One region of the Kitasatospora paranensis genome, then DNA from elsewhere that is predicted to be linked to it. Evidence: riboswitches for the same ligand, from Rfam matches in the RefSeq annotation. Region 1 holds a riboswitch; each other region holds the start of a gene.
What was found. Region 1 has a riboswitch for cyclic di-AMP ahead of ABEB13_RS10190 (transglycosylase family protein). Riboswitches for the same ligand answer to the same signal wherever they lie in the genome.
Positions count from the first base shown of each region.

Region 2: linked by a shared signal. The riboswitch ahead of ABEB13_RS15070 (M23 family metallopeptidase) and the one ahead of ABEB13_RS10190 (transglycosylase family protein) in region 1 are both predicted to bind cyclic di-AMP.
Region 3: linked by a shared signal. The riboswitch ahead of ABEB13_RS22605 (M23 family metallopeptidase) and the one ahead of ABEB13_RS10190 (transglycosylase family protein) in region 1 are both predicted to bind cyclic di-AMP.
Region 4: linked by a shared signal. The riboswitch ahead of ABEB13_RS24280 (transglycosylase family protein) and the one ahead of ABEB13_RS10190 (transglycosylase family protein) in region 1 are both predicted to bind cyclic di-AMP.

Region 1 is NZ_BAABKV010000001.1:2,034,690-2,041,568, reverse strand. It holds gene ABEB13_RS10205 (glycoside hydrolase family 13 protein) at 1-1,098, shown strand, start outside; gene ABEB13_RS10200 (LacI family DNA-binding transcriptional regulator) at 1,100-2,143, shown strand; gene ABEB13_RS10195 (hypothetical protein) at 2,304-2,504, opposite strand; gene ABEB13_RS10190 (transglycosylase family protein) at 2,621-3,784, opposite strand; cyclic di-AMP (ydaO/yuaA leader) riboswitch at 3,790-3,978, opposite strand; gene ABEB13_RS10185 (hypothetical protein) at 4,246-4,512, shown strand; gene ABEB13_RS10180 (hypothetical protein) at 4,592-5,062, shown strand; gene ABEB13_RS10175 (hypothetical protein) at 5,128-6,345, shown strand; gene ABEB13_RS10170 (sirohydrochlorin chelatase) at 6,538-6,879, opposite strand, start outside.
Region 2 is NZ_BAABKV010000001.1:3,077,102-3,083,980, reverse strand. It holds gene ABEB13_RS15080 (hypothetical protein) at 337-531, shown strand; gene ABEB13_RS15075 (DUF6348 family protein) at 627-1,448, opposite strand; cyclic di-AMP (ydaO/yuaA leader) riboswitch at 1,922-2,085, shown strand; gene ABEB13_RS15070 (M23 family metallopeptidase) at 2,091-3,011, shown strand; gene ABEB13_RS15065 (hypothetical protein) at 3,344-3,601, shown strand; gene ABEB13_RS15060 (hypothetical protein) at 3,706-4,128, shown strand; gene ABEB13_RS15055 (hypothetical protein) at 4,175-4,666, opposite strand; gene ABEB13_RS15050 (hypothetical protein) at 4,886-5,293, shown strand; tRNA gene ABEB13_RS15045 (tRNA-Gly) at 5,388-5,461, opposite strand; tRNA gene ABEB13_RS15040 (tRNA-Pro) at 5,638-5,711, shown strand; gene tig (trigger factor) at 5,968-6,879, shown strand, end outside.
Region 3 is NZ_BAABKV010000001.1:4,677,359-4,684,237, reverse strand. It holds gene ABEB13_RS22630 (hypothetical protein) at 1-454, shown strand, start outside; gene ABEB13_RS22625 (hypothetical protein) at 444-1,136, opposite strand; gene ABEB13_RS22620 (sensor domain-containing protein) at 1,279-1,995, opposite strand; gene ABEB13_RS22615 (GNAT family N-acetyltransferase) at 2,096-2,695, opposite strand; gene ABEB13_RS22610 (hypothetical protein) at 2,877-3,683, shown strand; gene ABEB13_RS22605 (M23 family metallopeptidase) at 3,680-4,507, opposite strand; cyclic di-AMP (ydaO/yuaA leader) riboswitch at 4,515-4,677, opposite strand; gene ABEB13_RS22600 (YiaA/YiaB family inner membrane protein) at 4,905-5,195, shown strand; gene ABEB13_RS22595 (tautomerase family protein) at 5,227-5,457, opposite strand; gene ABEB13_RS22590 (hypothetical protein) at 5,593-5,778, shown strand; gene ABEB13_RS22585 (PaaI family thioesterase) at 5,983-6,408, shown strand; gene ABEB13_RS22580 (hypothetical protein) at 6,570-6,791, shown strand.
Region 4 is NZ_BAABKV010000001.1:5,036,060-5,042,938, forward strand. It holds gene ABEB13_RS24265 (nucleoside triphosphate pyrophosphohydrolase) at 1-839, shown strand, start outside; gene ABEB13_RS24270 (SDR family NAD(P)-dependent oxidoreductase) at 797-1,225, opposite strand; gene ABEB13_RS24275 (cytochrome P450 family protein) at 1,378-2,634, shown strand; cyclic di-AMP (ydaO/yuaA leader) riboswitch at 2,911-3,074, shown strand; gene ABEB13_RS24280 (transglycosylase family protein) at 3,079-3,924, shown strand; gene eno (phosphopyruvate hydratase) at 4,123-5,409, shown strand; gene ABEB13_RS24290 (FtsB family cell division protein) at 5,511-5,951, shown strand; partial or broken gene ABEB13_RS24295 (DUF501 domain-containing protein) at 5,948-6,472, shown strand; gene ABEB13_RS24300 (Ppx/GppA phosphatase family protein) at 6,600-6,879, shown strand, end outside.

The DNA of each region.
Region 1 (6,879 bases):
CGGGCCGTCGCCGACGAGTTCCGCTCGATCCTGCGCTTCTGGCTGGACATGGGCGTCGACGGCTTCCGGATCGACGTCGCGCACGGCATGGTCAAGGCGCCCGGCCTGCCCGACCTCGGCTCCCACGACCAGCTCAAGCTGCTCGGCAACGACGTCATGCCGTTCTTCGACCAGGACGGCGTCCACGAGATCTACCGCGACTGGCGCAAGATCCTCGACGAGTACCCCGGTCAGCGGATCGGAGTCGCCGAGGCCTGGACCCCGACCGTCCAGCGCACCGCCAACTACGTCCGGCCCGACGAGCTGCACCAGGCCTTCAACTTCCAGTACCTGGGCACCTCCTGGGAGGCCGGCGCACTGCGCGAGGTGATCGACCTCTCGCTCGACTCGATGCGCCCGGTCGAGGCCCCCACCACCTGGGTGCTCTCCAACCACGACGTCACCCGGCACGCCACCCGGTTCGCCAACGAGCCCGGCCTCGGCACCCAGATCCGGACGGCGGGCGACCGCGAGCTCGGCCTGCGCCGCGCCCGCGCCGCCTCGCTGCTGATGCTGGCGCTGCCCGGTTCCGCCTACATCTACCAGGGCGAGGAGCTCGGCCTCCCGGACGTCACCGACCTCCCCGACGAGGTCCGCCAGGACCCGTCGTTCTTCCGGGCCGAGGGCCAGGACGGCTTCCGCGACGGCTGCCGCGTCCCGATCCCGTGGTCCGGCACCGAGGCCCCGTACGGCTTCGGCCCGACCGCGGGCGGCCCCAGCTGGCTGCCGCAGCCCGCCGAGTGGGCCGGCCTGAGCGTGGAGGTCCAGACCGGTGACCCCACGTCCACCCTGGAGCTCTACCGCTCGGCGCTGGCCGTCCGGCGGGAGCACCCGGCGCTCGGCGCCGGCACCGAGGTGGCCTGGCTGGACGCCCCCGAGGGCGTGCTCGCCTTCCGGCGCGACAGCGCAGAGGGCGCGTTCGTCTGCACCGCGAACACCACCGGCGCGCCGGTTCGCATCCCCGCTCCGGGACGTATGCTGCTCTCCTCCGCCGAGGCAGAGGCGGTCGACGGCGACATTCTGCTGGCTGCGGACAGCACCGTATGGTGGGCGGTCTGAGATGGTTGCAATAGGCTCTGGGATCGTGACTACAGCGCGACTCTCGGACATCGCGGCGCAGGCGGGGGTCAGCGAAGCCACCGTCAGCCGCGTCCTCAACGGCAAGGCCGGTGTCTCCGCGACCACCCGGCAGACCGTACTGGCCGCCCTCGACGTGCTCGGGTACGAACGCCCGACGCGGCTGCGGCAGCGCAGTGCGGGGCTGATCGGCCTGATCACCCCGGAGCTCAGCAACCCCATCTTCCCCGCGCTCGCCCAGGTGATCGAACAGGTGCTGAGCCGGCACGGCTTCACGCCGGTGCTGTGCACCCAGACCCCGGGCGGTTCCACCGAGGACGAGCTGGTGGAGATGCTGGTCGAGCGCGGAGTCGCCGGCATCGTCTTCGTCTCCGGCCTGCACGCCGACACCACGGCCGACCACGACCGCTACAACAAGCTGATCGGCCGTCAGGTCCCGTTCGTCATGATCAACGGCTACAGCGAGAAGATCGCCGCGCCGTTCATCTCGCCGGACGACCGGGCCGCCATGTGGATGGCCGTCCAGCACCTCGTCGAGCTCGGGCACACCCGGATCGGCCTCGCGGTCGGCCAGAAGCGGTACGTCCCGGTGCTCCGCAAGATCGAGGGCTTCACCGCCGCGGTGCAGGACCTGCTCGGCCTCAGCGCCGAGGAGGCCGACGGGTACGTCCACCACACCCTGTTCAGCGTGGAGGGCGGCCATGCCGCGGCGGGCGCCCTGCTCGACAAGGGCTGCACCGCGATCGTCTGCGGCAGCGACATGATGGCGCTCGGCGCGATCCGGGCGGCCCGCCAGCGCGGGCTCACGGTGCCGCAGGACGTCTCGGTCGTCGGGTTCGACGACTCGCCGCTGATAGCGTTCACCGAGCCGCCGCTGACCACGATCCGCCAGCCCGTGGAGGCGATGGCCACGGCCGCGGTCGACGCCCTGCTGGAGGAGGTCGGCGGCAACCCCGCGCAGCGCGCGGAGTTCATGTTCCAGCCGGAGCTCGTGATGCGCGGCTCCACGGCGGCCGGCGGACGCTGACCGCCGACTGCATCGAACACCGAAGGGGCCCAGGAGAGGTGAACTCTCCTGGGCCCCTTCGGTGTTCGATGCACGACGTGCACGTCGTGCATGCCTCGTCGTGCCGTGCCCGTCCGTCCCCGTCGGGTTCCGTCCGGCGGTGCTCCGGTCGTGCGTCCGGTCAGCCGTCCTCGGCGACCCGCCGCGGCGGCTGCGTCCGCTGGGCGTCGGCGGCCTCTCCGGTCCGGGCCTCGGTGCGCCGCCCGCGCGCCAGGTAGTCGCGGACGACCACCTCGACCGCGTCCTGCGGATTGCCCGCGCCGGACAGCAGCATCACCTCGATCGCCAGGTCGGCATCCAGGGTGACGGTGACCTTCGCCATGCTGACTCCCGCGGGTCGGTGGGGGCTTCAGCCTACCCGGGCAGGCCGAAGCCCCCGGTGCCGAGCGGCCAGCTCCGGGGGCGACGGTGGAACGGTTGACCCGACCCGTGGTGGGATCAGATACGGCCGGCGAAGTCCGGCGCCCAGTTGGCGATGGTCTGGGTGCGGACACCGGCGCTGGGGTTGGCGGCCTCGACGTACTTGCCGTCGCCGACGTACATGCCGACGTGGTACACACCGGAGTTGGCGCCGTTGTTGGACCAGAACAGCAGGTCGCCCGGCTGCAGGTTGTCCAGCGACACGTGGGTGGAGAAGTCGGCCTGGTCGGCGGCGACACGCGGGATCGCGATGCCGGCCGCCTTGTAGGCCGCCTGGGTCAGGCCGGAGCAGTCCCAGCCACCGTTGCCGGTGCCGCCGTAGATGTACGCCTGGCCGACCTTCGACAGGGCGAAGTTGACCGCGGCGGCCTTCGAGCCGGTGACGGCCGAGGCCTTGGTGGCGGTGGTGGCGGCCGCCGGGGCGGCGGTGGTGGCCGGCTTGGCCGCGGTCTGCGCGGAGCCGCTCTGCGCGGTGGCGGAGCCGCCCAGCGACAGCTTCTGGCCCGGGTAGATCGAGTCGGGGCCCTCGGTGAGGACCGACTTGTTCAGGTCGTACAGGTGCTGCCAGCCGCCCTGGACGTGGTTGCTGTCGGCGATGCGGGACAGCCAGTCGCCGGCCTTCACCGTGTAGGTGCCGCCGTGGTTCCAGGAACGGTGCTGCTGCCAGGACTTGCCGCTCTGGGCGGGCTTGGCGTCCTGCGAGGCGGTGGAGCCGCTGCTCTGGGCGGGGGCGGCCGGGGCGGCCGGGGCGGCGGGGGCCGCGGCGGCCGGAGCCGGGGTGGTCGAGGCCGAGCCGCCGGGGTTGACCGCCGGGGCGGGGCCGCCCTTGGTCAGGCCGGCCTGGACGGAGCAGACGGGCCAGGCGCCGGGGCCCTGGTCGGCCAGCACCTTCTCGGCGATGGTGATCTGCTGGTCCTTGGTGGCCTGGTTCGCCTGCGGGGCGTAGGTGTGGCCGCCGTAGGCCGCCCAGGTGCTGGAGGTGAACTGGAGGCCGCCGTAGAAGCCGTTGCCGGTGTTGATCGACCAGTTGCCGGAGGACTCGCACTGGGCGACCTTGTCCCAGGTCGCGACCGAGGCGGCGTTGGCGGTGCCGGCGGTGAGGCACGGGATCGACAGACCGATGCCGACCACGCCCGTGGTGGCGAGCAGTCGGCGGGTGCGCTTGGAGTTGATGGACAGCATGAAACAGCGTTCCTCTCCCACGCCTGCGAGGTGAGCTGTCGGATTCGGGCTGGAGTTGCCCGGCCGCACGTACGGGCACGTCGAGACGGACGTGTCCGGTTGTGCGGCTTCACCCCAAGCCGAGGGCCGGTCCATGACCGGCCCTGGGCGACTTACCTGGTTCCCCCGCCCCTGCCGAAGTGCGTATCGCTTTGCCAGTCGGCCCGCCGGCAGGACTCGGCGTTCGGGTCGACTGGGTCCGTGTGACCACGAACGTGGGAGGACATTAGACAGACTTAAGTTCAAACCGCAAATATGTGTGACGGCGATCACAGGTGATCTTGATTTAATTCAAGATCGATTGTTCCCGGCGATTCCGGTCGCGTTCGGCCCTTTTCGCGCAATCCCCTTGAATGGAAAGCGGCTTGTTTATGCTTCAGGCGGCGGGGCCGCACCGGGCCCCGGGGGAGGGCTCGCCGATCATGGAACACCGTGCCACGCCGCCCGAACGGGTGCCAGGGCCACAGGTCCCGCGCTCCGCCGTCGACCGGCGCCGCCTGCTCGGCTGGCTCGCCGTCCCGGTCGTCCTCGCTGCCGTCGGAGGCGAGGAGTTGCTCCGGCGCGAGCTGGTGGCCGACGCCTCGCCGGGGCCCACCGCGCCGCCGCTGAGCGGGCCCTCGACGGCCGCCGAAGGGCACGTGCACAGCGCCGCGCCGCCGGAGGCCCCGCGCCCTCCCCGATCGACCTGACCGGCCGGCACTGGTCGGACGCGGCGGGCTGGGGCGGTGCGGTGCCCGGCCCCGGAGTGCGGTCACGATCGCCGACCGGGTGCTGCTCGACACCGACGCCGCGGTCGGGTCGCTGTTGATCGAGCCGGGCGGCTCGCTGGTGTTCGCCCCGGAGCGCAGCCTGACCCTTGCGTCCGCGGGCAATGTCGAGGTCCGCGGCACCCTGGCGCTCTCGCCGGCCGGGGCGGCCGTGCACGCCCTGCGCTTTCCGTCCGTGGACGAACGGAAGTTCCGGGGCGGCGGCATGACGATCGCAAACACGGACACCGGCCTCTGGGTCACCGGGGCCGGCTACCTCCGGCTGGACGGCGCCGCCAAGACCGCCTGGGTCCGCGCGGCGGCCGCACTGGGACCGGGCGACGCCACCCTCACGCTGGCCGCCGCACCCGCGGGCTGGCAGGCCGGCGACGAGCTCGCCGTCACCCCGAGCGGACCCCCGACGGCGACGACTTCTCCACCCGATACGATCTGTGCACGATCAGCCGGATCGACGGCCGGACGGTCACCCTGACCGCTCCGCTGGCGTACGCCCACCCGCGGGTCGCGGTGGGTGCCGGCCTCACGCTGGGCGCCGAAGTGCTCAACCTCACCCGCAGCGTGCGGATCGAGGGCACCGAGCGCGGCCGCGCCCACGTCCACGTGACGAGCTCGCGGCGCGCCGACGTCCGGCACGCCGCGCTGCGCTGGCTCGGCCCGCGGCAGCCCGGCAAGGACACCTTCGCCGGTGCCCCGGTCACCGAGCCGGTGCTCGGCCGCTACGGGCTGCACTTCCACATGCTCGGGGACGCCGGCCGCGGCACGGTCGTGGAGGGCGTCGTCGTCCGCGACACGGGCAGCCACGCGTTCGTCCCGCACGCCAGCCACGGCATCACCTTCCGCAGCTGCATCAGCCACCGGACGTGGGAGGACGCCTACTGGTGGGACGGCCCGCTGGACACCCGGACCCCTCAGGCGCCGTCCGACGACATCACCTACGACTCCTGCGTCGCGTCCCTGACGACCTACGAGCCCGCTCCCCGGGGCTACCGGCTGACCGGCTTCTCGCTGGGCGCCGGCACCGGCGGCACCGCCCGGGACTGCGTCGCGGTCGGCGTCCAGGGCGCCACCGGGGCGTCCGGCTACGAATGGCCGGAGACCAGCGAGGGCATCTGGACGTTCGAGCGCTGCCTGGCCCACAACAACGCCCAGAACGGCATCTTCGTCTGGCTCAACGCCCAGCACCACCACAGCGTGGGCCAGTTCGTGGCCTACCACAACGGCGGCTGGGGCATCGAGCACGGCGCCTACCTGAACGACTTCGACTACACCGCGAGCGTCCTCTACGGGAACGGCGCCGGTGGCCTGGTGGTGCACGCCCTCGGGCGCGACTCCGGCACCGTCGTCGACGGCCTGCTGATCGACGCCGCGGGCCGGTCCGACTTCGCCATCGCCACCGCCAAGCACCAGCTGGCCGGCGAGACCGTGACGATCAGCCGGTGCCGCCTGACCGGGTACCGCAAGGCCGGCGTCGGCTTCCGGGCCACCGCGGACGGCCACCCGGACGACATCGCCGTACTGGACTGCTCGTTCGGCGGCAACGAGGTCTGGCTCGACCCCGAGTCCCCGCCGCCCACCCGGATCGTGCTGCGGCGGGCGGGCGACCGGCAGGCCGTCCGGCTCACCAGGGGCGGGCCGGGCACGGCCGAGCCGCAGTGGAACGCCTCCGCCGCCCCGGTGGCCGTGGACACCCCGCCCCGGGCGCTCGCCGCCCCTCCGTGGCGCTCAAGGACATCGCGGCGGTCACCGACCGCCTGAAGACCTGACGGACCGCCAGGGGTCCGCTGCAGGGCATCGGCCACGCCGCCGAGGGAGATGCGCCCGCGGGGCGCTGGAGAGAGCTGCTGGGGGAGGACCGCTGGGCGGCATGGGGGAGAGCCGTCGGGCGGGAACGCCGAAGAGCCCCGGCGCTCGCCGGGGCCCTTCGGCACGGTTCCTACGGCTCGACGGTCACTGCTCGGCCCGGTGCTCCCCGGTGGCCTCGCCGTGCTCGTCCTGCTCCTCGTACTCCGCCGGGGCAGGCAGCGCCGCCAGGTAGGTGGAGGCGATCAGCTGACCGACCGTCGGGTAGGCGCCGAGCGGGGCGGCGCTCGGGCAGCCGGTCTCCTCCGCGGCGGTCGCCAGCAGCTCGGAGTCGGCCTCCGGGCCGATCACCAGCGGGGCGAGCGCGGGGCGCTCGGAGCCGGTGGCCTTCAGGTGGTCGACCGCGGCGGCGACCGAGCCCGGGACGTCCAGGGCGGCGGCCACGACCGGCACCGCGAGGCGGGCCGCCAGCAGCACACCGGTGATCCC
Region 2 (6,879 bases), 1.0 Mb from region 1:
TGGGCCGGGCCCCGCCGACGCACCGTCAGGCGGCCTCGGCTATCGTCTCGGTCGGCGGGAATTCGTCTCAGATGGCAGGATCTTCGCGCCATGCTCCCGGCAAGTCCTTTACGCAGTCGGCACGAACGACCACACTGAGTCCGGGTGGATCGGTCATGGCCGGGGGATGGGGGGCAGCGCGTGCGGCAGGCGGCATGCGGTACGGCGCGGCGGGGCATCACCATGACGGCGGGACCGACCGGTGAGTTTTCAGGGACGGTCGGCGCAGGCCGCAGGCCGGCTTCGACACGGGGTTCCGCCGCGAACTCCCGCCAGAGCTTGAGGAAGTGAATCCGGGTGGCCTTCTCCGTCTCCGCGCTGTTCCTGTTCGGCGTCATCGTCGTCATCTTCATCCGCAACAAGCAGCTGAAGATGAGCCATGCGATCATCGCGGCGCTCTTCGGCTTCATGGTCAGCCAGTCCACGGCGGCCAAGCCGATCCAGGACTTCCTCAACCAGCTGGCGAAGACCATCTCGTCGGTCGCCAGCTGACCGCCGGCCGCTGACCGACCGGCGGTCGGACGTGCCACCGGCCGTCCGGGCCGCCACCAGGCCCGGGCCGGGTCGGACGTGTCCGGCGCGCCGGGTCAGGACGGGCGGCGCTCCGCGCGCGCCCGGCGCCAGCGGCCGAGCAGCCCGCCGCGTCCCGGCTCCGCCGACCACCGCCCGGCAGGTCCGGCGGAGGGCGCCGCAGTCGCGCGGGGGTCGGCCTGCGCAGGTCCCGGCATGCCCTCGGGCACCAGCAGGACGAACAGCCGGGCCCAGCACAGCCGCTCGCCGCGCGGCCAGGCGAGCGCGCGCAGGGCGGCCGAAGCACGTTCCGCGACCTCGCCGCCGATCCGGACCTCCGCCACGTCCTCGCCCAGCCGCCCGCCGAAGAAGAGCTTCACCCCGGTCACCCCGGCCGGCAGCGGCCCGGCCAGCTCCGGGGCCAGCGCCGCCGCCAGCTGGGGCAGCACCTGGTGGTCCGCCAGCCAGTCGGCCAGCCGCTCGCTGCCGAAGCCGAACACCGCCGCCGGGCCCTGTACGGCCTGCCAGCCGGGCAGCAGTTCCGTCCCGTAGTGGTCGCCGTGCTCCCCGCGCCCCTCCTGGAACTCCACCACGGCCGCCGCCGTCGTGGTCGCCCACATCCGTACGGCGCTGTCCAGCTGCTCCTCCTCGGTGCGGCCGAGCCCCGCCGTGCAGTCCCAGACCACGGGGCCGTCCGCCCGGCCCAGTTCGAGGACGTAGCCGAGGTCGACGTGCCCGGCGCCGCCCTGGCCGCCCTCGCCGGGGTGTTCGCGCACCGCGACCGCGGTCCGCCCCGGTCCGCGGACCACGCTGCCCTCGACGGTGAAGCGCAGGCCGTAGCGCGCCATCTCACGGACCACACTGCGCTGGATCACGTCCAGCCTGTCCTGCGGGCGCACCCCGGTGCTCCTCACTCCACGTCCGACCCCGGGGGCCGGCTCGAAAACGGTCGAACAGTCGGACGGCAGTGAGGCTATCGGCCGGCTCGGACGGGCCGGGCACCGGGCGCGCGGCCGCTCCGCCGGTCATCCGGGGCCGACGCCGCGGGGCGGTCCGCGGTTCCCCGAAAACCCCTCCGCGGAACCCGGGGTGACCAGTGTCACCGGCGTGTGCATGATCCGTGCCCGCCCGCGACCGACCGCGCACGCCGGGTGTACGAAATCGGCGAAACGCCATGATCCGGACACATGCGGTCATTGCGGCGGACGCTCTCCGTCCACCGGGAGCGGGCGGAGAGTCACGCCGGGGGTGATCGCCGAGGGCCCTCCAAGGGCCGGGGCTTGCTTCGAACGTGCTCGATCGGTTTTCCTCGGAGCCTGCCCGGCCAATCGACCGGGCGGGCCACCGGGCGGAACGCCGAGTCCTGCCGCCGTCCGGGGCCACGCACAATCTGTGCACGGCAGGAGCGGGGGACCCAAGGTAAGTGCCGCGCCCGGTAGTTCCGGGACGGCTTGGGGTGAAGTCGCGTCTTTTCGCGACCGGGCGATCTTCCCGCCCGAACCCGACAGCTCACCTCGTAGGCGTAGGAGAGGATCACCCCCATGTCCGTTCTGGGCACCCGTCTGACCCGTCTCGCTGTCGCCACCGGTGTTGCTGCTGCTGCCATCGCCATCCCGGCCACCGCCGCCAGCGCCCACTCCGCTCCCGCCGCCAAGGCCGCCGCCCCCGCCGCTGCCGCTCCGGCCGCCGCGGCCCCGGCCGCCGCGCAGGCCCCCGCCAAGTCCGCCGACTCGACTTACAAGGTCGTCGGCGGCGACACCCTGTCGAAGATCGCCAACGCCCAGCACGTGGACGGCGGTTGGCACAAGCTCTACCAGGACAACCGCCAGGTCATCGGCGGCAACCCGAACCTGATCTTCCCCGGCCAGCAGCTCTCCCTCGCGGGCCAGGCCGCCGCCGCGCAGGCCCCGGCCGCCGCCCCGGCCCCGGCCCAGAAGCCCGCCGCGCCGAAGCCGGCCGCGCCGAAGGCCGCCGCGCCGCAGACCTCCACCCCGAAGGCCGCCGCCACCACCCCGGCCGCGAAGCCGGCCGAGGCCGCCAAGCCCGCCGTCGCCGCCTCCGGCTACGTCGCCCCGGTCTCCGCGCCGCTCGGCACCCCGTACCACAAGGCCGGCTCCAACTGGTCCAGCGGCTACCACACCGGCGTCGACTTCGTCGTCTCCACCGGCACTGCCGTGCACGCCATCGCCGGCGGCACCGTCGTCGAGGCCGGCTGGGGTGGCGCCTACGGCAACAACGTCGTCATCAAGCACGCCGACGGCAAGTACTCGCAGTACGCCCACTTCTCGGCCCTGAAGGTCTCGGTCGGCCAGACCGTCTCCGCCGGCCAGGTCATCGGCCTCTCCGGTGCCACCGGCAACGTGACCGGCCCGCACCTGCACTTCGAGGTCCGCACCGGCCCGGCGTACGGCTCCGACATCGACCCGGTGGCCTACCTCGCCGCCCACGGTGTCCGCGTCTGACGCACCGCCACAGCCCGAAGGCCCGGACCGCTCCCTGCGGTCCGGGCCTCGGCCGTGCCCGGACCCTGCTCCTGCGCCCTTCCCCGCGGCCCTGGTCTCCGCAGCCGGCTGTCGGACGGTCCGTGATCGCGTCCCGGCAGGGCGGGGCCTGACCGGCCGGCAGCCGATCCCGCCCTCCGGCGCCGGCTGTCTCCGGGCGGGGCGGGCGGGCCACCCGCGTTCGAGCTGCGCTCACTCGTTCGACACGCCCCCGACCGGCCCAACGCCGGTGCGGCGGGGTGGTGGCGACCTAGCGTCGCAGACACGACAACCCCGTCGCGGAAGGGATCCACATGTACCGAGGCCTCACGCGCACCGCTGTTCTGCTCGCCCTCGCCGGCGCCGCCTGCCTTCCCGGCATCGCGACCGCCCAGGCCGCCGGCCAGACCCGGACGATCGTCATCGGCGACCAGAACCAGGTCGCCGGCAGCGACATCTTCAACGCGGGCGGCGACAACACGGTCGGCTCGAACGACGGCACCAACGCGGGCACCGGCCGACTCGACGTCTCCGCGATCGCCGCCGCCGTGGCCAAGCACTACCTCGGCTGACCTGCCGTCGCACCCGGCACGCCCCGGCCCCGGCCGGCGGACCCCACCGCCACGTCCGGGGCCGGACGCCGTGAGCGGGCACTCGCGCCGGTAGGGTGCGGCCCGTGTCCTTGCCCGAACCGGTGTCCGAGACCGCGCACCTCGTGATCGAGTCCCCACGCGCCGGAAACGGCACGGCCGGCGTCGCGCTCGCGGTCGCCCTGCTGCCGCTCGCGGCCGTCCTGTTGCTGTTCAGCCTCGCGCTCACCGCCGAGTCGCAGTCGCCGGAGGACTATCCCGGGCTCCGGGACAACCTCGGCCCCCTCGCGCTCGTGTTCCTCGCGCTGAGCGCGGCGGCGACGACGCTCGTCCTCCTCGCCGCCCGCCGGCTGCGCCGCCTGCTGCGGATCGCCGTCGTCCCGCTCTGCGTTTTGCTGCTCGTCGGCGCCGGCTACCGGGGCTGGACCCTGGCCCCTCTCCTGAAGTGCGGCGGCCACGGCGCCGTCGCCCGGCAGCCGGACGGCTCCTTCGCCTGCTACGACCGCTGAGGCGCACACCGCGCCTCTCCCCTGTTTCCGCTGCCTTTTCTTTCCGCTACGGGACCTTGCGGCAGCTGGGCCGGTCAGGGAGCGAGATGTAGGTGGTCCGGAGCCCGGCCGACACGGCGAGGGTGCTGACGCCCTTCCGGCCTCCCGGGCCGTAGCCCATCGCGGTCAGGGTCCCGCAAAGGTGGAGGGCGTCCTCGGCGCTGACGTCCTCCTTCATGTTCACCATCAGCTGGAGACCCAACCGGGCCTTGGTCAGGACGTCACCGGTGGTCGGGCTGCCGGAGCCGGCCCCCGTCGTCCGGATCATCGACCCGTAGGCGATGCCCGGCAGGCACCGGACCTCGGCCGGCAACGGTTCCGAGGTGATCCCGTCGGTGCTCGCCCCGCTGTCGGTCGGTTCCGGTTCGGCGGACGGACAGGCCGAGGCCGACGACATCGCCTGCGGCGCCCCGGCCGTCGTCGCTGCCGATGTGCAGCCCGCCGCCAGCGTGATCACGGCACCGACGGCGATGGTCAGCGTTGTCGTACGGATGTTCATGGTCCGGCTCCCCCGGTCGATTCGTGCAGACTCCAGCGGCAGTGATCATGTGGGGTCGGCCACGGTGGATCTGTGGCGGGGGCGGCGCGGCCATGGCCGCCGGGGCCCGGTCCTGGCAGGATGGCGCCATGACGATCAACCGAAAGGCGCATGCCGCGTAGGCGACCCGGCGCGCTCCGCGCCGCCCGCGACCTCCAACCGCACCGCATCGCCACGTGGGTGCGCGAGATACCGCCGATCGACCGCCTTTCGCGGGAGACCAGCGCCGCTGTCCGCCATGCCGAGGTCACCCATCCCGGCTACCACGTTCGTTCGGGCAGCGCCGAGGCCAACCTGCACCGCTACCGGGCCTTCCTGCGCCTGCCCGGCCGGAAGCTGAGGCCGACGCGGTCCGAGTGCCCGGCCTGCCCGGGCTGCCAGTACGACGACATCGCCCATGTCAGGGATGCCCTGCAGGACGTCCTGATGATCCTGCCGCTGCCTGCACGCGTCGAGTTCCGCCGACTCCTCGATGCCCTCGACTCCCGCTTCCGGAGCAGGACGCTGCCCGACCCATGGCTCCCCGACACCGACTGGCTCGGCGAGCCCCTGCCCTGGTGGCATCGGCGGGTCTACCAAGGGCGCTGAGGACGGGGAACCGTGCCCGGCGGGACGTTCGCGTCGCCGAGAACGACGAAGGCCCCAGCTCCGCGATCATGTCGCTGAGCTGGGGCCTTCGGTGTGGAGCGGGCGACGAGAATCGAACTCGCGTGGCCAGTTTGGAAGACTGGGGCTCTACCATTGAGCTACGCCCGCGTACGTGTGTTGACGGCGAACCGACCGCACGCTGCCCCGCAGGGCCGGTGGGCCATGGGGACGGGGGTCAGCCTACCTGGTCGGGTCATGCGAATGCACACTCCTTTCGCTCGCGGCGGCCGTCCGTATTTCGGTGAGGGGGCAGGGACCGGCGTGTACTCTTCCTCTCGGCACTACGGGGTGTGGCGCAGTTTGGTAGCGCGTCCGCTTTGGGAGCGGAAGGCCGTCGGTTCGAATCCGGCCACCCCGACAGTCTCGGCAGGGTCTCGTCAGACGGGCGGGGCCCTGTTGCTTTCGTGGTACCGGTAGGATGGGCCGCTGGAGGTGGTGCCTGCGGTGAACACCCAGGTGCACCGCCCGAGGGCGAGGAGTCACGCTCACCGTCCACCCCCTACGGGAGATGCAGCTCCAATCGCCCATCGCCCGTCTCGCCCGATCGGCCCGCCTTCCGGCAGGTCACGTCGGGCGGAGACAACCTGACCGCAAGCCCACTAGGAGACCTAACCGTGAAGAGCGCCGTCGAGACTCTGAACCCGACCCGGGTTCGACTCACCGTCGAGGTGCCCTTCGAGGAGCTCAAGCCCAGCCTCGACGCGGCGTACAAGAAGATCAACCAGCAGGTCTCGGTCCCGGGCTTCCGCAAGGGCAAGATCCCGAACCGCGTCATCGACCAGCGCTTCGGCCGTGCCGCCGTGCTGGAGGAGGCGGTGAACGACGCCCTGCCGCGCTTCTACACGCAGGCCGTCGACGAGGGCAAGATCGAGGTCCTCGGGCAGCCCGACATCACCGACATCGAGGGTGTCGAGCGGCTCGCCGACGGCGGTGACCTGAAGTTCACCGCCGAGGTCGACGTGCGCCCGGAGATCAGCCTGCCGGACTTCTCGGAGATCTCCGTCACCGTCGACGCCATCGAGGTGTCGGACGAGGACGTCGCCAAGTCGCTGGAGCAGCTCCGCGAGCGCTTCTCCTCCGTGAAGGACGTCGAGCGCGCCGCGGCCGCCGGCGACGTCGTGGTCGTCGACCTTGAGGCCAAGGTCGACGGTGAGGTGCCGGAGGACGGCACCGCCACCGGCGTGAGCTACGAGATCGGCTCCGGCCGCCTGCTGGACGGCATCGACGACGCCGTGATCGGCCTGTCCGCCGGTGAGTCCAAGACCTTCACCACCGAGCTCAAGGGCGGCACCCAGGCCGGCCAGCAGTCGGAGGTCACCGTCACCGTGACCGCCGTCCAGGAGAAGGAGCTCCCCGAGCTGGACGACGAGTTCGCCCAGCTGGCGAGCGAGTTCGACACCCTGGACGAGCTGAAGGCCGACTCCACCAAGCGCCTGGAGCGCATGAAGGAGTTCGACCAGGCCACCCAGGCCCAGGAGAAGGTCCTCGACGAGCTGCTGACCCGGGTGGAGATGGAGTACCCGGAG
Region 3 (6,879 bases), 2.6 Mb from region 1:
GCGGGAGCTCTTCGACACCGGGGTCGAGGGCCTGCGGGTGCAGGCGCTGGCACTCGTCCAGGGCCGGCCGGACCCGGCCCACGTCGACCTGGTGGTCTCGGCCGTCGACCGCCACCTCTCGCCCTTCGAGCTGCTGCAGGCCCTGCTGGCCGCCCGCGAACTGGCCGGGCTGGCCGGGCTCACCGCCGGACAGCGGGCGGCCCTGCGCGCCGCCGTCGCCTACAAGGTGCGCAACACCAGGAACGTCCCGCCCTACTCGCGGCGGCGCTCGGTCGCCGAGGAGATCCTCGGGCGGCTGCCGGCCCCGGTGCCCCCGCAGTCCGCCGGGCCCGACGGACAGCCGGCCGGCCCTGTCGCGCAGCCGACCGGTCCGGCCGGCGGCGCCGACGGGGGTGCGTCGGGCCCGGACGGGGCGGTGGCGGGCGCGGGCACGGAGCCGGGGTCTAAGCGGTAGCAGCGGGCCGGTGCCGGCGGGACGCCGCCCGCAGCACCAGCACCCGTCGCGCCCGGCCCGCGGAGGTCACCGTGACGATCTCGCTCGCCACGCCGCGCCGGCCGAGCGCCCCGCGGAGGGCGGCCAGGTGGGGGCAGCGCCGCCCGACCGCGTCGTGCAGGGGGTGGACCCTGACCTCACCGGCCGGATCGGTGACCCGGACGAGCTCCAGCAGGGCCGCCAGCTGCTCGTCCGGCCCGAACAGCTCGGGGTAGGCGAACAGCAGGTACGAGCTGAGCGTCAGGGCGAAGAACCCGTCGGCGAACGGCAGCCGGGGCAGCGCCGCGGCGACGTAGCGCCCCGGGTTGGCGGCACGGTCCGCGGCGAACAGCCGGCGGGCGCGGTCCCAGCTTCGGAGGTACTTCTCCGGGCGGACGTGCCGGGGCGCCGCGTACAGCCGCGGGGTGGTGCGCATCGCCTCGGCCATGGTCTCCCGCCCGGCCCGGGCCAGGTCGACCAGCCGGAGCGGCGGGACGGCGTACAGCGGGTCGACGGCGACCACCCGGCAGCCGAGCCGGTCGGCCTCGGCGGCCAGCCCCGCGGCCCCGCCGGGGCAGTCGAGCACGGTGCCGCCGAGCCGGCCGAGTGCCGCCCGGGTGAGACCGAAGAGACCGCAGTACTCGTCCAGCGGGCGGGAGGTCACCAACGTCGCGGTCGGTACGGCGGCGCACACGGTGTCCCCTCTCGGCGGAGCGGCGGTTCGGGCTCATCGGACCACGGCCGACGGGGCGCCGCATCCGGGCGTCCGGCGGCCACCGGGACCGGGCCGCCGGCGTCCGGCCTGCTCAGCGGTGGCCGAGCAGCCCGCGGACGGCGAGCCGGTTGACCGTGGTGAGCCCGTGCACCAGCGGCGGCGTGACCAGCACGAGGAGCAGGCCGACGGCCGAGACCCCGGCGATCTGCGCGGGCGAGGTGATGTAGTACGCGTAGTGGTGGCCGGCGTCCGTGGTGAAGTCGACGACGCGGTACCCCGGCCAGTCCGTGTACCGGGCGAAGACCCAGTGGTAGAGCGGGTACAGGGCCATGACCCAGCCGGTGACCAGGAAGGTCACGGTCAGGACGAACCCGAGCACCGCCCAGGGGAACATCGCCACCTGGTAGAGGGCCGCCCGCCAGCCGGCGCCGTCGGCCAGCCGGCCCGTGACCGCGCCCCAGAACCCGCGCCGCGCCGGAGCGACCGGCGCGGGGGCCGCCACCTCGGTGCCCAGCAGGGTCCGGGTGCGGTGGCGCTCCAGCGCGCCGAAGCCGCGGGAGCCGACCAGCAGCAGTGCCAGCACGGGCAGGCCGAGGGCGGTGACCACCAGCCCGGCGCCGGTGGCGAAGCAGGTGACGGCGAAGGTGAAACCGGCGACGGCGATCGGCAGACCGGTGAGGACGAAGCCGACCTCCCGGTGGAATGCGCCGGAGAACGGCGCCCGGAGGAAGCCGGGACGGCCGGGTGCGGTGCGCGGCTCGGCGGGCCAGGCGTCGTGGCTGGTGCGGTGCAGTGTGCCGGTGCTCATCTCGGCCCCTCGGTCTCGTCCGGTGCTGACATCACTACGGTGCCGTCCCGCCGCGCCCGCCGGAATGCAGCCCGCTGCCGGATCCGTGGTGGGGTTGTCCCTACCCCCGCCCCGCCGCGGCCGGCCACTCGTCCTCCAGCAGCGCGTACTGGAAGGAGTCGTGCCACACCCCGTGCAGGAACAGGTCGTGCCGGATCCTGCCCTCCAGCTGGAAGCCGGCCCTGGTCAGCACCCGGGAGGAGGCGGTGTTGTCCGGGTCGACCCGGGCCGCCAGCCGGTGCACCGCCAGCCGGCCGAAGGCGAACTCGCAGAGCAGCGCGACGATCTCGCCCGCGTAGCCGTTGCCCCACAGGTCGCGCCGCAGCGCGTACCCGAGGGCGGCGGCGCGGTCGCCCTCCAGACCGAGTACGGCCTGTCCGACCGGCGTGGCCTCCGCCGCGGGGCCGTCGGTGCCGAGGGTCACAGCGAGCCGGTAGACGGTGCGCGGCTGCTTCTCGGCCTCTTCCAGGTAGAGCTCGATCTGGTCGGCGCACTCCTCCGCGTCGCGCGGCTCGAACGGCAGGAACCGGGCCGTCTCGGCGTCACCGAAGACCGTGTGCAGCCCGTCGACGTCCTGCGGCGAGAGGCGGAACTCGCGGATCGCCAGGCGCGGACCGACCAGCCGGACGGGCCGCACCGACGGGACCTGTTCGGGTGTCATGCCGGCCGACCCTACCCCCGACCGGGCGCCGGCCGGCGTCTCCCGCGCGGGTCCCGGGCGCAACGGCTACGGTACGGGACGTGAATGACGAAGACCTGCAGCTCATCCCCCGTACCCGCGCCGAGGAACTGCTCGCCTGGGCGGAGGCCCAGGGCCTGCCGCCCGTCCCCGAGGAGGCGCTGTGGACGGTGCTGGCGCTGCTGGAACTGGGGGCGCGCCGCTGCACGAGGGCTTCCCCGAGCTGGGCTCGGCGGTGCTGGAGCAACTGCTGCACGAGCGGCTGCACCTGTACGTCCAGCCGGAGGGCGACCCGGGGGTGTACGGCGCGGCGGTACGGCTGCTGATCGACCACCGGCGGGCGGTGCGCCGGCTGAACGCCAAGCGCCACGAGCGGCTGCACGCCGAGGCGGAGTGGCAGGGCGAGCTGCTCGGCACCCTGCTGCGGCGCCCGGCGCTGCTGACCTGGCCGCGGCTCTACACGCTGCTGCTGCGGGCGGACGGCGTGGACACCGGCGACCCGGACGCGGTGCGCGGCTGGCTGGAGGCGTTCCGCGAGCGCTCGCCCGAGGAGCGGACGGCGGCCTACGCGGGGCTGGTGGCAGCCGGCGAGCTGGACCCGCTGCCCGAGGCGGACGGCGAGCCGGCCTGGGGGAGCGTCCACCTGCTGTCGATCGGGATGGCCACCGACGGCGCCCGGCGACTGCTGGAGTACGGCCTCATGCAGCGCAGCTACCGCAACCTGGCCGCGCTGACCGCGCTCGGCGCGCCCATGCCGGACGAACTCTCCGGCGACTTCGAGGAGTTCGAGGCGGTGGCGGAGGACGGCGCGCTGTGGCTGAGCGGTGAGTGGACGGTGCCGGGCCTGGCCGAGCTGCTGGTCCGCGGCTACCCGGACCTCGCCCCGGAGCCGGGCACGGCCGAACTCCTCGCCTACGCGCAGGAGCGGGCCGGCGAGGACCAGGAGAACCCGGAGGTCGCGGAGGACTAGACCTGGACGCCCCGGTCGCGGAGCCAGGACTGCGGGTCGATCGGGGCGCCGCCGCCGGGGCGGACCTCCAGGTGGAGCCGGGGCCGGGTGACGCTGCCGGTCGCGCCGACCGCGCCGAGGACGGTGGCCGGGGTGGCGGGGCCCGAGGTGGCGGCGAGCCGGGCCAGGTGGCAGTACCAGATCTCGGTGCCGTCCGGCAGGGTCTGCACCACCCGGTAGCCGTACGAGCCGGCCCAGCCCGCGGAGGTGACGGGGCCGGAGGCGACCGCGGTGACGGGGGTGCCGACGGGGGCCTCGAAGTCGAGGCCGGTGTGCAGGCTCGCCCAGTACGCGCCGCCGGGACCGTACGGGGTACCGAGCGTGAAGGCCGCGAGCGGTGCGGCGAAGTCCGCCGGGGCGCTCTCGGCGGCCGCGCGGGTGTCCGCGGCGGCGGGTGCGGGCGCGGCTGTGGCCGCCGCGGCCGCGGCACGGCGGGCCTCGGCCTCCTGGGCGGCGGCGAGCCGGGCGGTCTCCTCGGCGGCGGTGCGCCGGGTGTCGGCCTGCTGCTGGATGCGGGCGGCGAGGGCGAGGCCGGGGTCGGCGGCGCTCTGCGCGGAGTCGTCGGGGGCGGCGACGGCGGGTTCCGCGGCCGCGGCCGGCCCGGCGGCGGCCGCGGTGAGGCCGGCGGCTCCGAAGGTGGCGGCCATGGTGGCGGTGACGCCGAGCAGCGGACTGCCGGTCCTGGTCTGACGGGGCACCCGGTGGCGGGCCTGGTCGGCCTGGTCCCAGGGGTGGTCGAGGAGCTGGGTGGATGCGGCGGGGTCCGCCGAGATCGTCGACGCCACGGGGGCGTACTCCTTTCCTTCCCTCGCCGACCGGGTTAGCTGACGGGTTCGGAGCAGGAAGGTCTCCTACGGCTGGGCCACGGCCCGGCCGATTCACCCCAAGGAAAGTGGTTCCCCGGCTCCCCGGCCCACCGGCGAGGGCGGACCGCGGGATTGAGCGACACGCGCACGGTGCCGTGTCGGTACGGCGTTGCCGACCGCGCTGCGTTATCAAACGTTAATGCGACGGCCCCCTGATTCCAAGTACTACCGCAGGTCTACTCACGTCACAGTTGGGCGACTTGGTGGATTTGTGACGGTTTGCCAGTCGAGCCCGGCGATGCCGTGACGGACGGTGACGACGCTGTTGAGTATCCGTACTCATGTGGCGGCGCGGCCGCTCCGGGACCCTGCATGCATGAGCGCACCGATGCAGCCCCGCACCACGGCCGCGTACCACCTGCAGGCCGTTCTGTCGTTCGCCCTCGCCACGGCCGCCCTGGCGATCGGGATCGCCTACCTGCCCGTCGACGCGTGGATGCGCGCGTTCCTGGCGGTCGGCCTGCTCTACGTGATCACCTCGGCGTTCACCCTGGCCAAGGTCGTCCGGGACCGCCAGGACGCCGGCGCCCTCACCTCGCGGGTCGACCAGGCCCGCCTGGAGAAGCTGCTCGCCGAGCACGACCCGTTCAAGGTGGACGGGCTCTGACCATCCGGCCGGGCGCAGCGGGCGGTCGGTGTCAGCCGGCGTCCTGCTCCGCCCGCTCGGCGGCCGCCGCCCGGTCCCGCTTCGCCGCATAGGTCTCACCGGCGAGCGACCAGTTCTCCAGCGGGACCTCGTCGATGGCCACCCAGATCACGCCCGGGTCCACCCCGGTGACCCGGGCGTACGCGGCGGTCAGCTCACGGGCGATCTCGGCCCGCTGCTCCTCCGTGCGGCCGGCGAGCTGCTTGACGTTGATGAAGGGCATGACGACTCCAGGGGCGGATCCGGGTCGGTCCCGGACCGGTCGGCCGCACGCTACCGCAGGCGCTCCGGGGGCACGGCCGGGCGGCGGACGACCCCGGCCGCGTGACCCGGCCCGGCGCGGATCGTTGGGCAGGGCATGAAGAAGCGCAGCATGCTCGCCTTTGCCTCCCTCGCCGTCGGCGTCGTCGCGTCGCTGACCGCTCCCAGTGCCCACGCCGACGCCCCGCAGCACCGCACGGGCGACGCCCGGACGGTGACCGGCGCCGAGCTGCCCGACGCCGGCGCCGACGGGGCGGCCGACACCGACCGGGACGTCTCCTGATCCCTCCCCGCACCGGGCCGCCCGCACCACCTCGCCGCCCGGCCCCACGCAGCCCCGAAGGCCCGCGCCGCCCGCGCGGGCCTTCGCCGCGTCCGGGGGCGGTCCCGGGACGGTCCGAGCCCGGCCGGCCTTGACGCCGGGGCGGGGGAAGCGGAGGGTTCGATGAGCAACGCCACCGCACCGGACAGACCAGGACACCCACCCATGGACACCCTCACCGACCGTCTCCGCGCCAACCTCGCGGGGCAGCGCCTGCTGGCCACCCTCGGGGTGGAGATCGTCGAGCTGGCCCGCGGCCGGGTGGTGCTCGACCTGCCCGTCCGGCCCGAGGTGACCCAGCAGAACGGGTTCGTCCACGCCGGCGCGATCAGCACCCTCGCGGATGCCGCGGCCGGCGCCGCCGCGCTCTCCCTGATGCCCGCCGGCAAGGACGTGCTGAGCGTGGAGTTCAAGCTCAACCTGCTGAGCCCCGGGGTGGGCGACCGGCTGCGCGCCACCGGCACCGTCGTCCGCAGTGGACGGACCATCACCGTCGTCGGCGCCGAGGTGCGGTCGGTCACCGGCGGGGTGCCCGGCAAGGAGGTCGCCCTGATGCAGGGCACGATGATCGCCGTCGACCGGACGGCGTAGCCGGGCCCGCCGCCCGGGGACCGGAACCGATTCGGAGGGGATTCGAGACCGTCCCGTCGCAGAAGCAGGACAAGACTTGGTCCCCACGGGGTACTCGTCACAGCGGGCGGCCCTCCGCCGCCCGCAACGCGCCACGGCAGGAACACGAAGGACGTGCAGAGATGACGAAGACCGCCCCCGGCACGGCGGCCCCGGCGACGGCCGCGGGCCTCGTACCCGGCCAGCGCACGCCGGCCGGCCCGTCGGCCGCCCCCGCCGCGGCGTCCGCGCCGGGCCTGCTCGCCACCGTCCTCCGGGCCTTCGAGGTGGCCCGCGGCCTGCCCCGCCTGCGTCCCGTCGCGGCCCGCCCGCAGGAGTCGTACGGCGAGGTCGACGGGCAGTAGTCCCACCCGCGCCGCCACCTGTCGGGGCACTTGACGCGGCCTCGATCGAAGTGCACTTCAAAAGAGCAGAGTTGACGGAGCGGCCGAT
Region 4 (6,879 bases), 3.0 Mb from region 1:
TCGAGGTGGAGCTCGTCGAGCGGACGTCCGCCCCGGCGCTGGCCCGGCTGCTGGCCGGGGCAGGCCCGGTGCTGTTCCTCGGCAGTCCGGACGGCGACCCCGGCCTCACCGACGCGCTGGCCCGGATCGCCGTCGAGGAGGCCGGGTCGGTGCCGGAGATCGAGCTGCTGCCCGGCTCCTGGGACCTCCCCGGGGCCCGGCTGCTGGACCTGGCCTCGGTGATGGACCGGCTGCGCTCGCCCGGCGGCTGCCCCTGGGACGCCGAGCAGACCCACGAGACGCTGGTGAAGTACCTGGTGGAGGAGGCCTTCGAGCTGGTCGAGGCGATCGAGGAGGGCGACCGGGTCACGCTCCGCGAGGAGCTCGGCGACGTCCTGCTCCAGGTCTTCTTCCACTCCAGGATCGCCGAGGAGCACCCCGAGGACCCGTTCTCGGTCGACGACGTGGCCGGGGACATCGTCGAGAAGCTGATGTACCGCCACCCGCACGTCTTCGGAGACGTCGAGGCCGACGAGTCGGCCCAGGTGGAGGCCAACTGGGAGCAGCTGAAGGCCGCCGAGAAGCAGCGCGAGTCCGTCCTGGACGGGGTGCCGGCCGGGCTGCCGTCACTGGCGTACGCGGCGAAGCTGGTCTCCCGCGTCCGCCGGGCGGGCTTCACGGCGGTGCCCGACGCGCCGTACGAGCTGCCCGCGGAGCTGACCGCGGACAGTGCGGGCGAGCTGCTGCTCGCGGTGGCGCAGCGCGCGTACGACGCCGGGGTGGACGTGGACGCCGCGCTGCGCGGCGCGGGCCGCCGCTACCGGACGGCGGTGCGGGCCGCGGAGGGGCTGACCGACTGACGCTGCGGCGGGACGACCTCGCCGATCGCCTCGCCGACCAGGGCGAGGAGTTCGGCCAGCGGGTCCAGGTGGTCGGGCAGCTCGTCGAGGGAGACGACCCGCTCGCCGTGCGGGCCGGCCACCGCGAACAGGTCGATCGGGCCGAGGTGCTTGGCGGCGGTGGCGACCAGCGCGGCGATGTCGCTGGGCTGGTGGGCGTCGCCGCTGACGCCGACCACCGGGCAGCCGGGCCGGTCGAGCTCGGCGGCGAGGTCCTCGGCGACTCCGGGGCGCAGATCGGCGACCAGCAGGCCCTTGGCCCCGGCGGCGGCGAACCGGCGGGCGAGATCCCCGCCCTCGCCGCCCCCGAGTACCGCGATGACCACCACTGCCCCGGCTACTCGCATGGCCTGCTCCTCCCTGAGAGCGATACCCCGTGGACGGCACCGCACGGCCGCCACCAACGGTTATCGGAGGATGGTAGGCACCCCGCGACCCTCCGCAACAGGGATTACCCGCCAGGTGACCAGACTCACGCCCGTCCAGGTCAAGATACGGTCTGGAACATGCCGGACACCCCCTGCCGCACCGACCCGACCTCTTCACGTGGGAGTTCGCCGCCGATCCCTACCCCGCGTACGCCTGGCTGCGCGAGCACGCGCCGGTGCACCGCACCACCCTGCCCAGCGGGGTGGACGCCTGGCTGGTCACCCGGTACGCGGACGCCCGGCAGGCGCTCGCGGACGCCCGGCTCTCCAAGAACCCGGTGCACCACAGCGAGCAGGCGCACCGGGCCGGCCGGGTCGGCATCCCGGGGGAGCGGCAGGCGGACCTCATGACCCACCTGCTGAACATCGACCCGCCCGACCACACCCGGCTGCGCCGGCTGGTGTCCAAGGCGTTCACCCCGCGCCGGGTGGCGGAGTTCGAGCCACGGGTGCAGGAGCTCACCGACCGGCTGATCGACTCCTTCGCGGAGCGCGGCTCGGCCGACCTGATCCACGAGTTCGCCTTCCCGCTCCCCATCTACGCGATCTGCGACCTGCTGGGGGTGCCCGCCGAGGACCAGGACGACTTCCGGGACTGGGCGGGCATGATGATCCGGCACGGCCGCGGCCCGCGCGGCGGCGTGGCGCGGGCGGTGAAGCGGATGCGCGGCTACCTCGCCGAGCTGATCCACCGCAAGCGCGCCGACCTCGGCGACGACCTCATCTCGGGCCTGATCAGGGCGAGCGACCACGGCGAGCACCTCACCGAGAACGAGGCGGCGGCGATGGCGTTCATCCTGCTGTTCGCGGGCTTCGAGACCACCGTCAACCTGATCGGCAACGGCCTGTACGCGCTGCTGCGCAACCCCGGCCAGCGGGCCCTGCTCCAGGCCTCGGTGGCCCGCGGCGAGAGCGGCCTGCTGGAGACCGGCATCGAGGAACTGCTCCGCTACGACGGACCGGTGGAGCTGGCCACCTGGCGGTTCGCGACCGTCCCGCTGACCGTCGGCGGGGTGGGGATCCCGGCCGGCGACCCGGTGCTGGTGGTGCTGGCCGCGGCCGACCGCGATCCGGCGCGGTTCTCCGACGAGAACACGCTGGACCTCGCCCGCACCGACAACCCGCACCTGGGGTTCGGACACGGCATCCACTACTGCATCGGCGCGCCGCTGGCCCGGCTTGAGGGGCGGGCGGCGCTGGCCACCCTGCTGACCAGGCTGCCCGACCTGGAGTTGGCCGCCGACCCGGACGAACTCCGCTGGCGGGGCGGTCTCATCATGCGCGGGCTGCGGGAACTGCCGGTGTCCTTCACGCCCTCCGGGGGCTGACCCGCCGCCGGACGGCCGGCGCGCCGGGAGCGGCCGGCGGCCGTCCGCTGCTCCGCCCGGGGGCGTGTCGACCGGGCGCGTGTCGCGGCCCGCCCGAAGGGCCGTCAAACCGGACAAATCAGCCTCGTTCGTGGGCGATAATCGGTTCGCCGTAATTCTTGCGTGATAGTGGCGATATGAGCTTGTGATTGGTCGTTCGATCTGCCTACTCTCCGGATCGGCCCGCAACCGCGGGCCGCGGCCGCGGAACGCCGAATCCTGTCCACCGCGCGCCGATTCGACGGAACAGACCCAGGACAGGGGCGGGGGACCCACGTTCGTCGCCGTCCCCACGGCTAGGGGTGAAGCCGCGTCAGCAGGTCCCCTCCTGCGGCCGCGGCCGGGCCAAGCCTCCCGGTCCGAACCCGACAGCTCACCTCGCAGGCGTTCGGAGAGGGACTTCCCATGCTCTTCACCGGACCTGGCCGCCACCGCCGTCGCACCTCCGCCGAGAAGGCGGTCGCCGTGGCGGGCGTCACCGGCGTCGGCCTCGCCCTTCCGCTGCTCACCGCCGCCGGCGCGTCCGCAGCACCGGTCTCCACCTGGGACAAGGTCGCCCAGTGCGAGAGTGGCGGGAACTGGGCCATCAACACCGGCAACGGCTTCTACGGCGGCCTCCAGTTCACCGCCGGCACCTGGAAGGGCTTCGGTGGCACCCGGTACGCGGCCTTCGCCCACCAGGCCAGCAAGGGCCAGCAGATCGCCGTCGCCGAGAAGGTGCTCGCCTCCCAGGGGCCCGGCGCCTGGCCGGTCTGTTCCAAACGCGCCGGCCTGACCCGCGGCGGCGGCTCACTCGCGAAGGCCGATTCCGCCGAGGGCGCGAGTACCGCGGCGCCGCGCTCCGGCGCCGCCCCGCAGTTCCCCGGCCGGGGCGGCTGGGACGCGGACGACCGGGTGTACTGGTACCAGAAGGACGGTGCCTGGTATTGGACGGCGCACCGGGAGATCTACCAGCGGTACGCCGCGGCCGCCGACCTGCCGGAGGGCGTGGAGGAGGCGTCCGACACCGGGCCGGACACCGGCTCGCGGGCAGCTGACCCGTCGGACGCCGGCGGGCAGACCCTGCAGGCGGCGCCGCTGCCGGAGACCGGCCGCGGAACGTACACCGTCCGGCCCGGTGACACCCTGTCGGGGATCGCCGTCGAGCGGGACGTGCCCGGCGGCTGGCAGCAGCTCTACGCGGCCAACCGCGCGACCGTGGGCGCCGACCCCGACCTGATCCTGCCCGGGCAGGAGATCGAGCTGGGCTGACGGCCGCCCGGCCTCCCGGTCGCGGCCCCGGCGCCGCGGCTGCGACCGGGAGGTCCGGTTTACGATCCTTCAGGTGAACTACCGGCGAGTAGCCGGGCCACACGGTGAGACAGGGCCATGCCCGGCATGGCCCTGGGGCCCCGTGCGGTTAGGCTCTGGTCGTAACGACTCACATCCGCTTCCGCTAGGAGATGCTTCGTGCCGTCCATTGATGTCGTCGTAGCCCGTGAGATTCTCGACTCTCGCGGCAACCCCACCGTCGAGGTCGAGGTGGGTCTCGACGATGGCAGCACGGGCCGTGCCGCCGTCCCGTCCGGTGCGTCCACCGGTGCTTTCGAGGCGCTGGAGCTCCGCGACGGCGACAAGAACCGCTACTTCGGCAAGGGCGTCGAGAAGGCCGTCCTCGCCGTCATCGAGCAGATCGGCCCCGAGCTGGTCGGCTACGACGCCACCGAGCAGCGCCTGATCGACCAGGCCATGCTCGACCTGGACGCCACCCCGGACAAGTCCTCGCTCGGCGCCAACGCCATCCTCGGCGTCTCCCTCGCCGTCGCGCACGCCGCCTCCGAGGCCAGCGACCTGCCGCTGTTCCGCTACCTCGGCGGCCCGAACGCGCACGTCCTGCCGGTGCCGATGATGAACATCCTCAACGGCGGCTCGCACGCGGACTCCAACGTCGACATCCAGGAGTTCATGATCGCCCCGATCGGCGCGGAGTCCTTCTCCGAGGCCGTCCGCTGGGGCGTCGAGGTCTACCACACGCTCAAGGGCGTGCTGAAGGAGCGCGGCCTGTCCACCGGCCTCGGCGACGAGGGCGGCTTCGCGCCGAACCTGGACTCCAACCGCGAGGCCCTCGACCTCATCGTCGAGGCCATCAAGAAGGCCGGCTACACCCCGGGCAAGGACGTCGCGCTCGCCCTGGACGTCGCCGCCTCCGAGTTCCACAACGACGGTGCCTACACCTTCGAGGGCAAGGCGATCTCCTCCGCCGAGCTCATCGACTACTACGCCGAGCTCGTCGCCGCGTACCCGCTCGTCTCCATCGAGGACCCGCTGGACGAGTCCGACTGGGACGGCTGGAAGGCCATGACCGACAAGCTGGGCGACAAGGTCCAGCTCGTCGGTGACGACCTGTTCGTCACCAACCCGGCCCGTCTGGCCCGCGGCATCGAGACCGGCACCGCCAACGCGCTGCTCGTCAAGGTCAACCAGATCGGCTCGCTGACCGAGACCCTGGACGCCGTCGAGCTGGCCCAGCGCAACGGCTACCGCTGCATGATGTCGCACCGCTCCGGCGAGACCGAGGACGTCACCATCGCCGACCTCGCCGTCGCCACCAACTGCGGCCAGATCAAGACCGGCGCCCCGGCCCGCTCCGAGCGCGTCGCCAAGTACAACCAGCTGCTGCGCATCGAGGAGATCCTCGACGACGCCGCCGAGTACGCGGGCCGCGGCGCGTTCCCGCGCTTCAAGTTCGAAGGCTGAGCTGACACCCGCGCGCTGACACACAGCCGCTGGACCGGTGCCCCGGCGTCCACCCCGTAGGGTGGGGCCGGGGCACCGGCGTGAGCAGGAGGGGTACGAGCATGTGGAAGATCCCGGGACTGGCGGGGCGTCCGCGCTTCACCAGCCGTGCGACGGTGCTCGTGCTCGTCCTGTGCTCGCTGGTGGCGATACTCGCCTACCCCACCCGGCAGTTCCTGACCCAGCGCTCCGAGATCGCCGCCCAGCGGGCCCGGGCCGAACACGCCCGCCAGCAGGTGGAGGAGCTCCGCCGGGAGAAGGCCCGCTGGCAGGACCCGGAGTACGTCAAGGCGCAGGCCCGCGAGCGGCTGCACTACGCGATGCCGGGTGAGACCCCGTTCGTCTCGGTCGACCCGTCGGCGCCCGCCACCCAGGGCTCGGTCTCGGGCGACGCGCTGGGCTCCGGCCCCGTCCGGGCCGCCAAACCCTGGTACACCACCGTCCTGGACTCGGTCGACCTGGCCGACCAGGCCCCCGCCCCTCACGAAGACAGCACCCCATGACCTCTGAACAGCTTCCCGGCCCCGCCGACGCCCCCGACGCCGACCGCGACATCGCCGCCATCGCCGCCCAGCTCGGCCGCGTCCCGCGCGGGACGCGCGGCGTGGCCCACCGCTGCCCGTGCGGCAACCCGGACGTCGTCGAGACGGCGCCCCGGCTGCCCGACGGCACGCCGTTCCCGACGCTCTACTACCTGACCTGCCCCCGAGCCGCCTCGCTGATCGGCACCCTGGAGGCCGACGGCGTGATGAAGGAGCAGTCCGCGCGCCTCGCCGAGGACCCGGAGCTGGCCGACGCCTACCGCAGGGCGCACGAGGACTACATCGCCCGCCGCGACGCCATCGAGGTGCTGGAGGGCTTCCCGAGCGCGGGCGGCATGCCCGACCGGGTCAAGTGCCTGCACGTGCTGGTCGGCCACGCGCTGGCGGCCGGCCCGGGCGTCAACCCGCTCGGCGACGAGGCGATCGGCATGCTGGAGGACTGGTGGGCCAAGGGGCCCTGCGTCTCGCCGGCCGAGGTCGACGCCGCGGCGGGCCGGGTCGCCCGCAACCGCGCCAAGAACCAGGACCACACCGCGGTCATCGCGGCCAAGGAGCAGAAGTCCGCCGAGCGCGCCGAGAAGAAGCGCCAGGCGCAGGAGGAGGGGACAGGTGACCACCACCCGCGTGGCCGCGATCGACTGCGGCACCAACTCGATCCGGCTGCTGATCGCCGATCTCGACCCGGACACCGGGGCGATCGCCGATCTCGACCGCCGGATGGTCATCAACCGCCTCGGCCAGGGCGTGGACGCCACCGGCCGGCTGCACCCCGACGCGCTGGAGCGCACCTTCGCGGCCTGCCGCGAGTACGCCGCCGTGATCGCCGAGCACGGGGTCGGCCCGGAGCGCATCCGGTTCGTCGCCACCAGTGCCTCCCGGGACGCCGAGA